DNA from 3 places in the Pseudarthrobacter sp. BIM B-2242 genome. Region 3 is predicted to be linked to each of the others. Evidence: riboswitches for the same ligand, from Rfam matches in the RefSeq annotation. Region 3 holds a riboswitch; each other region holds the start of a gene.
The links. Region 3 has a riboswitch for thiamine pyrophosphate ahead of thiO (glycine oxidase ThiO). Riboswitches for the same ligand answer to the same signal wherever they lie in the genome.

Region 1 (4,272 bases), 1.2 Mb from region 3:
TTCGCCGCCGGACAGCGTATACGGGTTGGCGTCCACAAGGTGCGTGAGGCGGAGCCGCTCCAACAGTTCGTCCACCCGTTCCTCGCCATGCCCCAGATGCCGCGGACCAAACATCAGCTCGTCCAGGACGCGCCCGGTGACGAACTGGTGCTCGGGCTCCTGGAACACCGTGCCGATGCGGGATATCAGCTGCTTCGCCTTCCACCTGAAGGGATCGATTCCGGCGCCTTCGGACAGTTCGACGGCGGCTGACACCTTCCCTGCCACCGGCGCCAGCAGTCCGGCGAGCGTCAGGGCGAACGTGGACTTGCCGGCGCCGTTGGGGCCGGTAACCGTGAGTGCCTGGCCGGCACGGACCTGCGCGGTGATGCCCGTTTGCACCGGCACCGGCGCGATGGTGCGGAAGCCGCGGCGGCGGGGCCGCTCGCGGGAGACTGCGACGTTCTCTGCGGCCAGCAGCAGCTGCCCGGCAACGGCGGAACCCCCGGCGGAAATGCCGCGCCGGGGACGGGTGGACGGAACATAGCCCGGCACCCACACTCCGGCACCGATCAGCATGTCCCGCGCCTCAGCGAGCACCCGGTCCGGCGGACCGTCCAGCAGCACGCCCGACGAACTGCCGGGAGCGCCGGAGGCCGCTGCCGAGCCCGGCTGCAGCACCACAATCCGGTCCACCACGTCTTTCCAGACGGACACCCTGTGTTCAACAACCACCATCGTGGCACCCGTCTTGTCGAGGCAACGGCCCACCGCGTCCCGCACCTCAAGGACGCCTGCGGGGTCGAGGTTGGCTGTCGGCTCATCCAGCAGGATCAGTCCCGGCCGCATGGCCAGGATGCCCGCCAGCGCCAGCCGCTGCTTCTGCCCGCCGGACAGGGCCGACGTCGGGTGGTCCAGCGGGAGCCGGGCGGCACCCGGGGATCCGACGGCACTGCGCAGCCCGACGTCGTCGAGCGCCTCGTGGACCCGCTTCCAGATCTCGTCCCGCGGAACAGCCAGGTTTTCGGCGCCAAAGGCGACGTCGTCGCCCAGCCGCGAGAGGACCACCTGCGTTTCAGGATCCTGCTGCATCAGCCCTGCACGGCCGCGCCGGCTCCGCGGCGCAACGCCGTCGATCAGCAGCGAACCGGTCTCGTCGGCGTCGTCCCCTTCATCCCCCAGCACCCCGGCGAGGGCGTGCAGCAGCGTCGATTTGCCTGCGCCGGAAGGGCCCAAAAGCAGCACCCGCTCACCAGGGGCGATGTCGAGGTCCAGCCCCTGGACGGCGGGGGCGGCACGGCCGGCGTGCCGCCAGCCCCAGCCACGGGCTGATACCGCAGCGGGGCGCACCGCGGAAGCGCCGGCGTCGAAAGCGGTCATCAGTTGAAGACGGGTTCCGAGAAGGCCTTCCGGGACGCGAAGGAGCTCAGGACGCCGGTTTTGGCGAGGCCGCGGGTGGCGATCCAGGACACGGCGCCGGCAATGACGGCACCGGAGATGGCGCAGAACAGAATGTACGCGGCCTTGTCGCCGGCCTCGTAGGCGATGTTCCAGCCCCAGGGCGCGAAGGAATCGTTCAGGCCGCAGAACAGTCCGGCGCCGGCGCCGGCGAGCAGGGCCACGGGCAGGTTGAACTTCCTGTAGGCGAAGGCGGCGAACACCAGTTCGGCGCCGAGGCCCTGCAGGATGCCGGAGATCAGCACGGTGGTGCCGTACTGGGAACCCATCATGAGCTCACCGGTCGCGGCCACGGCCTCACAGAACAGCGCTGCGCCCGGTTTGCGGATGATGAGCATGCCCAGCACGGCCGGAATCATCCAGCCGCCCGCGATCAGGCCTGTGAGGGGCGGGTAGGTGGCGTTCATCGGCGCGGACACCAGCGCTGCGCCCTGGGACCAGGCCCAGAAAATGACGCCGCCGGCGATGGCGATCAAAGCCGCCACCACAATGTCCACAACGCGCCAGGAATAGCTGGCCTTCTTGAGTCCTGCTGTTGTCATTTCTGCCTCCTGAGGTACAGGAGGGGAGAGTATTCGCGGTTTCGGCCCGGCCTGCGCCGCCCGGTTCCGGACACTCTGAGAAGCTCGACTCCCTTGCGCCGGTACTAACCGGATCAGGTTCGAGGGTCTGCGGCTGTCCGCACTCTCAGCGCCCATCCACCGGCTGCATCCCTGCAGTGCCCGACGGCGGCGCTCCCCTGTCGTAAATAAATCTGCCCTGATGGGCGTGACCCAGTTTACACCGCAGGAGCGGTAGATTGTGGGCCATGACTGCCGACGCCTCGAATGTGACCGTGTTCGATCCCGACTCCGGCGAAGCCCAGCCGCCAGGCTCGCTCGAGGCTCTGATCGCGCGGATAGAGGCTGAGGTCAGCGAGCTGCAGTTCCCCCGGTTTACCAAGGACGACGCCCTCAACCTTGGGCTGCTGCTGGTGGAGCTGGGCAAATCCCGGAAGCTGCCCATCGCCATCGACATCACCAAGGGTGAACAGGTCCTTTTCCATGTGGCCCTGGACGGCGCCACGCCCGACAACGGGCACTGGATCCGGGCGAAGCAGCGCACGGCCGCGCGCTACGACGTCCCGTCCCTGCTGGTGGGCCTGCGCGGAAGGCTGGGCGGCGGCCGGATCGAGGACCAGGGCTGGTACGACGAATCGACCTACGCGGCCCACGGCGGCTGCTTCCCGGTCTACGTCACGGGAGTCGGGGCGGTGGCGACGGTGGCTGTCTCCGGACTCCCGCAGATGCAGGACCACAACCTCGTGGTGGAGGCGGTGCGGGAAATACTGGCCTCCATGGGGCAGCCCTAGGTGCTGACCGCCGGCCTGATCACGTTAGGCTAAAGGCAGTCCCCGATCCGCCACAAGGAGTTCAACCCATGAACCTGTTCATCAAGCTGCTCGGCACAGGAATCAGCCTCGCCGCCGGGTTTGTCGGCACCAAGGTGGTTAATACCGTGTGGGAAAAGTCCACCGGCCGTAAGCCCCCCACAGGCAAGGACGAAGACACCCCCACAAGCCTGCGCTCGGCGTTGACGTTTGCGCTCATTTCAGCCTCGGTCAGCACCATCATCCAGGTCCTCGCCAACCGCGGCACGCAGCGGGCCATCACGCGTTTCGCCAAGAGCCAGGACATCGTCTAGTCCCGGCCGGGAATCAGTCCCGGCCGCCAGCGTCGGACGCGTTATCCCTGGACGACTGCGCGGCCTTCTCCACCACGGCATCCAGGTCATCGGAGCTGAGCAGCTCGCGGTGCAGGTGCTTGGTGCGGTAGCCGGAGCGGCCCACCATATGGGCGGACACCGGCACCGTCAGTAACTGGAAAATCCACGCCACCAGCAGCACCGGCCATACCCACAGCGTCCGCATCTGCAGACCGATGGCGGCAAGCAGCAGGAAAAGGCCCAGCACCTGCGGCTTGGTGGCCGCGTGCATCCGGCTCAGCAGGTCCGGGAAGCGCAGCAGGCCGACGGCGGCGGCCAGGGACATCAGCGCACCCACCACCAGGAAAACCGCCGTCAGGGTATCGATGATGCCATCCACCACGTTCGGTTCAGGACTCATGGGTCTGCTCCCGCCGGTCGGCCACAAAGCGTGCCACTGTGACCGAGCCGATGAAACCGACAACGGAAAGCGCCACGAGCAGCATCAGGTTGTTCAGGTGCCTGTTGACGGCCATGTCAACGCACAGTGCCGCGCCGAGGATGGCGAGCAGGACGTCGGAGGCCAGCACGCGGTCCAGCAGCGACGGGCCGCGGGCGATCCGGATGATGGCTCCCGCCGCAGCCAGCGAAAGAATGACTGCGGTGACAGTCAGGACGGTCTGCATCATGCTGCGGCCTCCTGCCGGACGAGTTCGAGTTCTTCCGGGCTGCCCATGATCCTGATCAGGCGGGCTTCGATGGAACGGACTTCGCTGCGCAGGTTCTCTGCGTCCTCTGGTGTGCTGACATTAAGCGCGTGCAGGTACAGGGTGGACGTTGACCGGTCCACTTCCACCACCAGGGATCCGGGGATCAGCGAGATCACGTGCCCCACGGCGGTGACGATCAGGTCCTGGTGGCTTCGCAGCCGGACAGCCACGACGGCGTTGATCACCTTCGGTCCGCGGATGGCCGCCAGGTACATCACCTCGATGCTCGCTGCCGCCACCCGCCACAGGAACTGCAGGGCGAAGGGCACGGCGTAGAGGATATTGAAGCGGCCGCTGAGTTCCACCGGGGGGAGGTAGAACATGCGTGCCACCAGCACGGACAGCAGCGCGCCAAAGAGCAGGTTGCCGGGGCTGAAGTCCT
Region 2 (4,272 bases), 320 kb from region 3:
CGTCTTCAGGGTGCCTTCCTGGCCCGGGAGGCCCTTGAACTTCTGCCAGTCACCGGTGATCTTGAGGATCGCGGCAACCTGCTCGGACGGCTGTGCGCCGACGCCGAGCCAGTACTGGGCACGGTCCGTGTCGACCTCGATGTATGAGGGCTCTTCGGTGGGGTGGTACTTGCCGATCTCTTCGATGGCACGGCCGTCACGCTTGGAGCGTGCGTCCATAACGACGATGCGGTAGTACGGTGCGCGCATTTTACCAAAGCGCTTAAGGCGAATCTTTACGGCCACTTTTGTGGTCACTCCTGTTTCAGAAAAGGGTTGAACCGACGTTCTGCACCCGTGGGGCGGGCCATACTTGAGGGTTCGAAGGACAGGATCCGGACGCGGAGAGAGGGGCCACGCAGATCGAGTACCTGTTTATTGTGCCAGATCAGCGTCAGGATTTCGACTTGACACGTTTTGAAGCGGCAGCCGGGACAACGTGGAAGGCCGCCGCCGGACTAGGAAGACCAGACATACAGGCCAGTGCGCTCGGCGTCGCCGATTCCACTGGCCAGCCCGGCAAGCTGCCGGACATAGTCCCGGGCCTCGGTGACGCCGAATGGCATGTCATCCTGGGCAGCCCACTGTTCAGCGACGTCCTCCAGGACATTGCCTTCACCCTCAGTTTCGTAGCTGAGGAGGTCAGCCAGCGCACGCACCATGGCCGGCGGGACACCGAGGAGGGAGTCGCTGGAGACGTCAACCATGGCCAGTTCGTAACCCTCGCCACCGGCGTGGACGGCAGCCCCGGCAAGGTCCCCGAGCTGTTCGATCTCAAAATCACTGATTTCAGGTATCCGCAGCGCGGGTCCGGACGGCGTGCCGCCGGCATCAAGGACCCCGGCGCGTTTCAGCGCGGCGTCGTGGGTAGCTACAAAGATTTCAGTGAAGCCCATGGGAACAGCCCTCATTCCGTCGACGGTGCGGCCCAGACGGGCAGCGTAGGGTGCCGCCCCCGGCCGTTCGAAATCAGCCTAGTGCATGGTGGGCCGCACTTCCGGCCACGCCTGCTCAGCGGACGGCTACCCGGATGTTGTTGCGCCACGGATCCTCAAAGCGCAGCTCGGCACCCGTGTGCCGGGAGGCCACGCCGGCCACCTTCAGGCGGTCCGCGAGTGCTCCGACATCATCCCCGGAGGCCACCTCGATCAGCACCTCGCCGAGGCCCAGGGTGTCCTTGCGCGGCCCGGCGCCGCGGCTGTTCCAGACGTTCATGGCCATGTGATGGTGGTACCGGCCCGCCGAGACAAACAGGGCCTGGCCATGCCAGCCGGCGGTCTTTTCGAAGCCGAGGGTGCTGACGTAGAAATCGTGTGCTGACTGGACGTCCCCCACCTGGAGGTGGACGTGGCCCACGCCGGCTTCAGTGCCCAGCTGCCCGTCCAGGGATTCCTGGCTCAGGTGCTGTTCGAGGTAGCGCTGGGGCGGCAGGGCCAGGCTGTCCATCACCACTTCGGTGCCGTTCCAGGACCAGTTCTTGCGGGGCCGGTCCCAGTAGAGCTCGATGCCGTTGCCCTCGGGGTCGTTGAAGTAGAAGGCTTCGCTGACGAGGTGATCGGCGCTGCCGGTAAAGAGCCGGGGGTCGAACTGTGCTGCGGTGGCGACAGTGGCCGCCAGTGCAGCCTGGTTGTCGAAGAGCAGGGCCGTGTGGAACAGGCCTGCCTCTCCCCTGCCAGGCAAGCGCAGCGACGGGGCGGGCGCCAGGTGGACCAGGGGACGCCTGAGGCGGCCCAGGTAGACGCCGCCGTCCTCTTCGGCCACAACCTCAAGGCCCAGGGCCCGCTGGTAGTAGTCGGTCATCAGCTTCATATCGGCCACCTTGAGCATGACAGTGCCCATGGAGAGGTCGGCAGGTAGAAGATCCTGGCTGGTGGCTGCTGCAGTCATGTGAAAGCTCCCGGTCCGCTGGCTTTCGGGGTTGAAGGCCGTTATGCGTCTAATTTACTTGAAGCTTCAATTTAATACAAGTGTTCCGCGGGATCCGGGCAGCGGCTGTGGTAGCTTCGTTTTGACCACACGGGTGCCCTTGCAGGGGCTGAGATCGGGCTGACGCAGCCTGCGACCGTCGAACCTGTCCGGGTAATGCCGGCGAAGGAAGTGAGTATTCATTGAATACGCAAGAAACACAGCTGATCCCTGCCCAAAATGAAGCGGATGGGAATCACAGGCTCCGGCCGGAAACCCAATCCCTGAAGTCTCATTCGCTGGCCTTCATCAACGATGAAGACTCCGGCATCCGGGTACCCGTAACCGAAATCGCCTTGGAACCCTCGCCCAACGGCGACGCAAACGGCCCCTTCCGCGTCTACCGCACCGCGGGCCCGGGCAGCGATCCTGTCGTGGGCCTCAGCCCTTTCCGGCGCGAATGGATCGAGGATCGCGGGGACACCGAACCGTACAGCGGCCGGGAGCGGAACCTGCTCGACGACGGCAAGTCGGCTGTCCGCCGCGGCGCCGCCTCAGCGGAGTGGAAGGGCGCACAGCCGGTGCCCCGCCGCGCCGTCGCCGGCAAGACCGTTACCCAGATGCACTATGCACGGCAGGGCATGGTGACGCCGGAGATGCAGTTTGTGGCGCTCCGCGAAAACTGCGATGTTGAACTGGTCCGCAGCGAAGTGGCCGCCGGGCGTGCCATCATCCCGAACAACATCAACCACCCGGAATCCGAGCCGATGATTATTGGCAAGGCATTCCTGGTGAAGATCAACGCCAACATCGGCAACTCCGCGGTCACCAGCTCCATCGCCGAGGAAGTGGACAAGCTGCAGTGGGCCACGCAGTGGGGTGCCGACACAGTAATGGACCTGTCCACCGGCGACGACATCCACACCACCCGTGAATGGCTCATCCGCAATTCCCCCGTCCCGATCGGTACGGTGCCCATTTACCAGGCGCTCGAGAAGGTCAACGGCGAGGCCAACAAGCTCACCTGGGAGATTTTCCGCGACACCGTGATCGAACAGTGTGAGCAGGGCGTGGACTACATGACCATCCACGCCGGAGTCCTGCTGCGCTATGTCCCGCTCACCGCCAACCGCGTCACGGGGATCGTCTCGCGCGGCGGCTCCATCATGGCCGGCTGGTGCCTTGCCCATCACCAGGAGAACTTCCTGTACACGCACTTCGACGAGCTGTGCGGGATCTTCGCCAAATACGACGTCGCGTTTTCCCTGGGCGACGGCCTCCGCCCGGGCGCGACGGCAGACGCGAACGACGCCGCCCAGTTCGCCGAGCTGGACACCCTGGCGGAGCTGACCCTGCGGGCCTGGGAATTCGACGTGCAGGTAATGGTGGAAGGGCCCGGGCACATCCCCTTCCACTTGGTCCGGGAGAACGTGGAGCGCCAGCAGGAACTCTGCAAGGGTGCCCCTTTCTACACGCTGGGGCCGCTGGTCACCGACATCGCCCCGGGGTATGACCACATCACCTCGGCAATCGGGGCCACGGAAATCGCCCGCTATGGTACCGCCATGCTGTGTTACGTCACGCCCAAGGAGCATCTGGGCCTGCCCAACAAGGACGATGTGAAGACGGGGGTCATCACCTACAAGATCGCGGCCCACGCGGCCGACCTCGCCAAGGGCCACCCGGGAGCGCACGAAAGGGACGATGCCCTGTCCAAGGCAAGGTTCGAATTCCGCTGGCGGGACCAGTTCGCGCTGTCCCTCGATCCGGTGACGGCGGAGGCGTTCCATGACGAGACGCTGCCGGCCGAGCCTGCCAAGACCGCGCACTTCTGCTCCATGTGCGGCCCCAAATTCTGCTCCATGAAGATCAGCCAGGACATCCGGGACGAATATGGCTCTGCCGACGCGCAGGCAGCCATTGCCGGAATCTACAGCGGGATGCGCGAAAAAAGCGAGGAGTTCCTGGCGAAGGGCGGGAAGGTGTACCTGCCTGAACTTCAGCTCCCCGCGGCGGCAGGGGCGGCGTCCTCAGGAGGCCTGGAGTGAGCGCGCCCGGCTGACGTCGGCAATAAAGGACCGGACAGCGAAGTCACCTTCACGCGAATCCTGAGGCCGGTGCCCGCCCGCAGCAATGCGGTGCAGGGCGCCGGTCTCACGCAGGTAGCCGGCGATTTCCTCGTAGAGCGGTTCCCAGCCGCCGGTCAGGACCATCGTGGGGACGCCCGGCACGATGTGCAGCGGGGCTTCCCACGCCGGCGCCTGCAGCCGGAGCCTGCGCGCCGAACGCCTTTCTTCCTGGGATACAGGCTCCTGAAGATCCACGGCA
Region 3 (4,272 bases):
GCCGCCTCCACGGTGTCCAGGGCCATGCGCTCCATCCGGGCTGCCAGCTGGTCCGAGCCGGCCATGATTTCCGGCAGGGTGGGCAGGGCTTCCCGCGCCCAGTCCGGCACCGGCTTGCCGTTGCTGAGGGCCTCGCAGATCACCAGGACAAAGCGGTCTATGAGTCGCCGGAGTGGCGCCGTGGTGTGGGCGTAGGCGGCGCCGATCGCCGACTGGATGGCATCGTCAGGGACATCGCCGTCAAAGGCCGTGTAGCTGGCTCCGCGAAACAGCATGCCGGCGGAATGCATGATGGCCAGTTGCCGGGGCTCGGTGGGATCGAGGCTGCGAAGGTACTCGCCATAGCTGATTTTCCCGTCCCAGGCCTTGCCGAGGGCCACGGTCTGGAGCCGGAAATGCCGGAGTGAGCGCTCGTCAGGGGCGGGCATGGTGCGCAGGATGCCGACTTTTCCGGCGAGCATCAGGTTGGCGGCCGCCATTCCGGTCATCAGCGAAATCTGCGCGTTCCAGTCCTCCACCGGGAGCTGCGGGGCAGCGGCAATCCGGTAGCCGCCGTCGGGCGTCTGCACGATTTCCTGTTCTGGCATGTTCAGGCTGGCACCGCCGCGCTGCCGTTCCAGCTCAACGCGTTTAAGGCCGACGTCTTTCAGCAGCTGCAGGACGGGATTGGCGGTTCCGGCGTCGATGTCCGCCTGGACGCCCTTGTAGTCCAGCTTGGCCCGGCTGCGGATGGTTGCACGCCGGACGGAGACGCTGGAGACCTGCGCGGCGTCGTCGAGCCCGAAATCCCACACGAACGCTGAACACAGCTGGTCCGCCAGGAGGCTGCCGGCCTGCTCGCTGATGACCTCGGGGTGCAGCGGAATCCGGCCGTCAGGGGCGTAGAACGTCTGGCCGCGGCGGCGCGTTTCGGTGTCCAGGCTGCCGCCGGGGCGGACAAACGAGGGTACATCCGCGATGGCGTACAGCACCCGGTAGCCTGCGCCGGCGCGTTCGATAAACAGTGCCTGGTCCAGGTCCGTGGACGACGCCGGATCGATCGTCAGGAACTCAACGTCCGTCATGTCGGTGGCGGGTAGCTGGTGCGCAGCAACGGCCGCTTCGGCGTCGCGGACCGCTTCTGCCGGGTAAGGACCCGGCAGTTCCAGCTCGGTCCGGAGGGCGCTCAGTGCTGCCGCGAGGGCGTTGGTCTGCTCGTGGACGTTGGGGGCCAACCGATGATGGGACACGAAAGTCAGGTTAGCCCGGTTTCCCTGATTCGTGCACGCCCCGCCCCGCTGCGCGCCGGATTCTCAAGAGCCGGGCGCCGGACCGTCAGGATGCGGCGGCATCCAGGGCTGCCACGAGCGCTGCGGCTGCTGCCGTGGGGTCGGAGGCTTCCGTAATGGCCCGCACCACCACAATCCGGCCGGCTCCGGCTTCAACCACCTGTTCGACGTTGCCCAGGTCGATGCCCCCGATCGCGAACCAGGGCAGGGTGCTGTCTGCTGCGGAGACGGCCTCCGCGGCATAACGCACAAGGTCAAGGCCGACGGCGGCCCGGCCGGGTTTTGTGGGGGTGGCCCATACCGGTCCGACGCAGAAGTAGTCCAGACCGCCGTCGGCAGTCACCGCCGCGGACATCCGGATGGCACCTTCGATCTGTTCGGAGGTGTGGGTGGACAGGCCCACTGCTGCCCCGGCGCCGAGCAGGGTGCGGGCCGACGCCACGGGCAGGTCCTTTTGCCCGATGTGGAAGACGGGCGCGCCGGACAGCATGGCGATGTCTGCGCGGTCATTGACTGCCCAGAGCCGTCCGTGGCGGGCTGCGGCTGCCTGCAGTACGGCCAACAGTTCCAGTTCCTCGGCGGCTTCGACTTCCTTATCGCGGAGCTGGATGATATCCACCCCGCCGGCGAATGCCGCGTCCACAAAATCAGCGAAGTCACCGCGGTCCCGCCGGGCATCAGTGCACAGGTATAACCGTGCGGTGGCGGGCAGGGTGCCGCCCGTCGCCTGGGCGGAGTAGCTGGGCACGATGTGGGGACTGGAGTGCGCGTTCATGAAAACCACCATAGTTCCCCTAAACTGGGCGAGTACTGCGGGAGCCCGTAACAGCCGTCACAAAGCGGCCGGGCTGAGAGGGCATCAGAGCCGACCGCTTGACCTGATCCGGCTAGTACCGGCGTAGGGAAGGAAACACATGGTCCTGCACGCGGACGTCGCCGTGATCGGTGGCGGAGTCATTGGCCACGGCATCGCCTGGGAGGCACGGCGCTCCGGCCGGTCCGTGGTCCTGATCGATGACGCGCCCGGCTCCGGGGCCAGCTGGGCGGCCGCCGGCATGCTCGCCCCCGTCAGTGAACTGCATTACCAGGAGGAAGACCTCCTGGACGTCATGCTCGAGTCCTCAAGCCGGTGGCCCGCGTTTGCAGCCGACCTCGCCCGCGCGGGGGCGGCGGACACCGGGTACATTACGACGCCGACCCTCGCCATCGGCGCCGACGCTGCGGACCGCCGCACCCTGATGGACCTGCGGAGCGTTCAGCAGGCGAACGGGCTTCTGGTAGAGCCGCTGCCCCTCCGGGAAGCGAGGGCCAGGGAACCGCTGTTGAGCCCGGCAATTTCCTGCGCCTTGGACATCCCGGCGGACCACCAGGTGGATCCGCGGAAGCTGGTGGCCTCGCTCCGTCAGGTCCTGGCCGTCCATAAACCGGGGGCAGGAACCGCCGTGGCCGGTGCCCGTGACGGGTTCGCCGTCGATCACCTCGCAACTGGCCTGCGCTGGGAGGGCGGCCGTGTCAACGGGGTGACGCTGGCCAACGGCGGCACAGTCATCGCCGGTGAGACCATTGTGGCCAACGGCGTGCAGGCGGCCTCGCTCGCCGGCTTGCCGGACGGGCTGCATCTGCCGCTGCGGCCTGTCTACGGCGATATCCTGCGCCTCGCCGTTCCCCGGCATTTGCGCCCGCTGGTTACCTCCACCGTCCGTGGCCTGGTCCACGGGGTGCCGGTCTACATCGTTCCGCGGCAGGACGGCACCGTGGTGATCGGCGCAACCCAGCGGGAGGACGCGCTGTCCGCGGCGGGGGACGGAACCGGGGCGGGCTCTGCGGTCTCGGCCGGCGGCGTCTACCAGTTGCTGCGCGATGCCCAGGCGCTGCTGCCCGCCGTCGCCGAGTTGGAACTCCTGGAATCCACCGCCCGGGCGCGGCCGGCCACGCCGGACAATGCACCGCTGCTTGGCCGGGTGCCTGCCAGCGCAGCCGGCACCGGGCACATCCCCGGGCTGATTATTGCTACCGGGTTCTTCCGCCACGGCGTCCTGCTGACCCCTGGTGCGGCGGCTATCTGCCGGGACCTGCTGGACGGCCGGCATGAAGCCCGCTGGGACGCCCTCAGCCCGGGCAGATTCTCCGGCCTTCCCCGAGTAACTTCTCAACCCACAAAGGAAACAGCATGAACATCACCCTCAACGGCGCGCAGCATGCCGTGCCGCACGACGCGTCCATTACCAGCCTCGTCAGCCAGATCACCGGCCGCCGCCTCGGCGTCAACGGCCAGGCGGCTGACGGACAGAAGCTCGGTGTGGCCGTCGCCCACAATTCCGAAGTAGTTCCGCGCAGCCAGTGGCATGCCACGGCGCTCGCCGAAGGTGACAACGTAGAACTGGTCACCGCAGTTCAGGGTGGCTAAATCATGACAGTAACCACCAGCATCAGCACAACGAACCACTCCGCAGTTGCGGACCGGCTGGTCATCGACGGGGTTGAGCTGGGCTCGCGCCTCATCATGGGCACCGGCGGAGCGCCCAGCCTCGACGGGCTGGGCGCCGCCCTCCTGGCATCAGGAACGGAATTGACCACTGTGGCGATGCGGCGGTACTCGCCGGCGGAGTCCGGGTCCCTCTTCCAGCTCCTGGTGGACCACGGGATCCGGGTCCTGCCCAACACTGCCGGCTGCTTCACGGCCAAAGACGCCGTCATGACCGCGGAGCTTGCCCGCGAGGCGCTGGAAACGGACTGGGTCAAGCTGGAAGTCATCGCCGACGAACAGACCCTGCTGCCGGACGCCGTCGAACTCGTGGACGCCACCGAACAACTGGTGAACCGGGGCTTCAAGGTATTCGCCTACACCAACGATGATCCGGTGCTCGCCCTCAGACTGGAAAACCTTGGTGCCACCGCGGTCATGCCGCTTGGCGCGCCGATCGGCACAGGCCTGGGGATCCTGAACCCGCACAACATCGAACTGATCGTCTCGCGCGCCTCGGTACCTGTGGTGCTGGACGCC

Region 1: linked by a shared signal. The riboswitch ahead of IDT60_RS18735 (ECF transporter S component) and the one ahead of thiO (glycine oxidase ThiO) in region 3 are both predicted to bind thiamine pyrophosphate.
Region 2: linked by a shared signal. The riboswitch ahead of thiC (phosphomethylpyrimidine synthase ThiC) and the one ahead of thiO (glycine oxidase ThiO) in region 3 are both predicted to bind thiamine pyrophosphate.

What each region holds. Positions count from the first base shown of each region.
Region 1 covers NZ_CP061721.1:4,052,358-4,056,629, forward strand. Annotated here, with positions in the region: gene IDT60_RS18730 (ABC transporter ATP-binding protein) at 1-1,359, opposite strand, end outside; gene IDT60_RS18735 (ECF transporter S component) at 1,359-1,979, opposite strand; TPP riboswitch at 2,052-2,188, opposite strand; gene IDT60_RS18740 (heme-degrading domain-containing protein) at 2,246-2,788, shown strand; gene IDT60_RS18745 (DUF4235 domain-containing protein) at 2,857-3,120, shown strand; gene mnhG (monovalent cation/H(+) antiporter subunit G) at 3,134-3,541, opposite strand; gene IDT60_RS18755 (monovalent cation/H+ antiporter complex subunit F) at 3,531-3,809, opposite strand; gene IDT60_RS18760 (Na+/H+ antiporter subunit E) at 3,806-4,272, opposite strand, start outside.
Region 2 covers NZ_CP061721.1:2,507,974-2,512,245, forward strand. Annotated here, with positions in the region: gene rpsP (30S ribosomal protein S16) at 1-285, opposite strand, end outside; gene IDT60_RS11555 (hypothetical protein) at 498-935, opposite strand; gene IDT60_RS11560 (VOC family protein) at 1,051-1,926, opposite strand; TPP riboswitch at 2,046-2,153, shown strand; gene thiC (phosphomethylpyrimidine synthase ThiC) at 2,148-3,992, shown strand; gene IDT60_RS11570 (alpha/beta hydrolase) at 3,975-4,272, opposite strand, start outside.
Region 3 covers NZ_CP061721.1:2,830,918-2,835,189, reverse strand. Annotated here, with positions in the region: gene IDT60_RS12980 (RNB domain-containing ribonuclease) at 1-1,229, opposite strand, end outside; gene thiE (thiamine phosphate synthase) at 1,315-2,043, opposite strand; TPP riboswitch at 2,071-2,190, shown strand; gene thiO (glycine oxidase ThiO) at 2,183-3,442, shown strand; gene thiS (sulfur carrier protein ThiS) at 3,439-3,675, shown strand; gene IDT60_RS12960 (thiazole synthase) at 3,679-4,272, shown strand, end outside.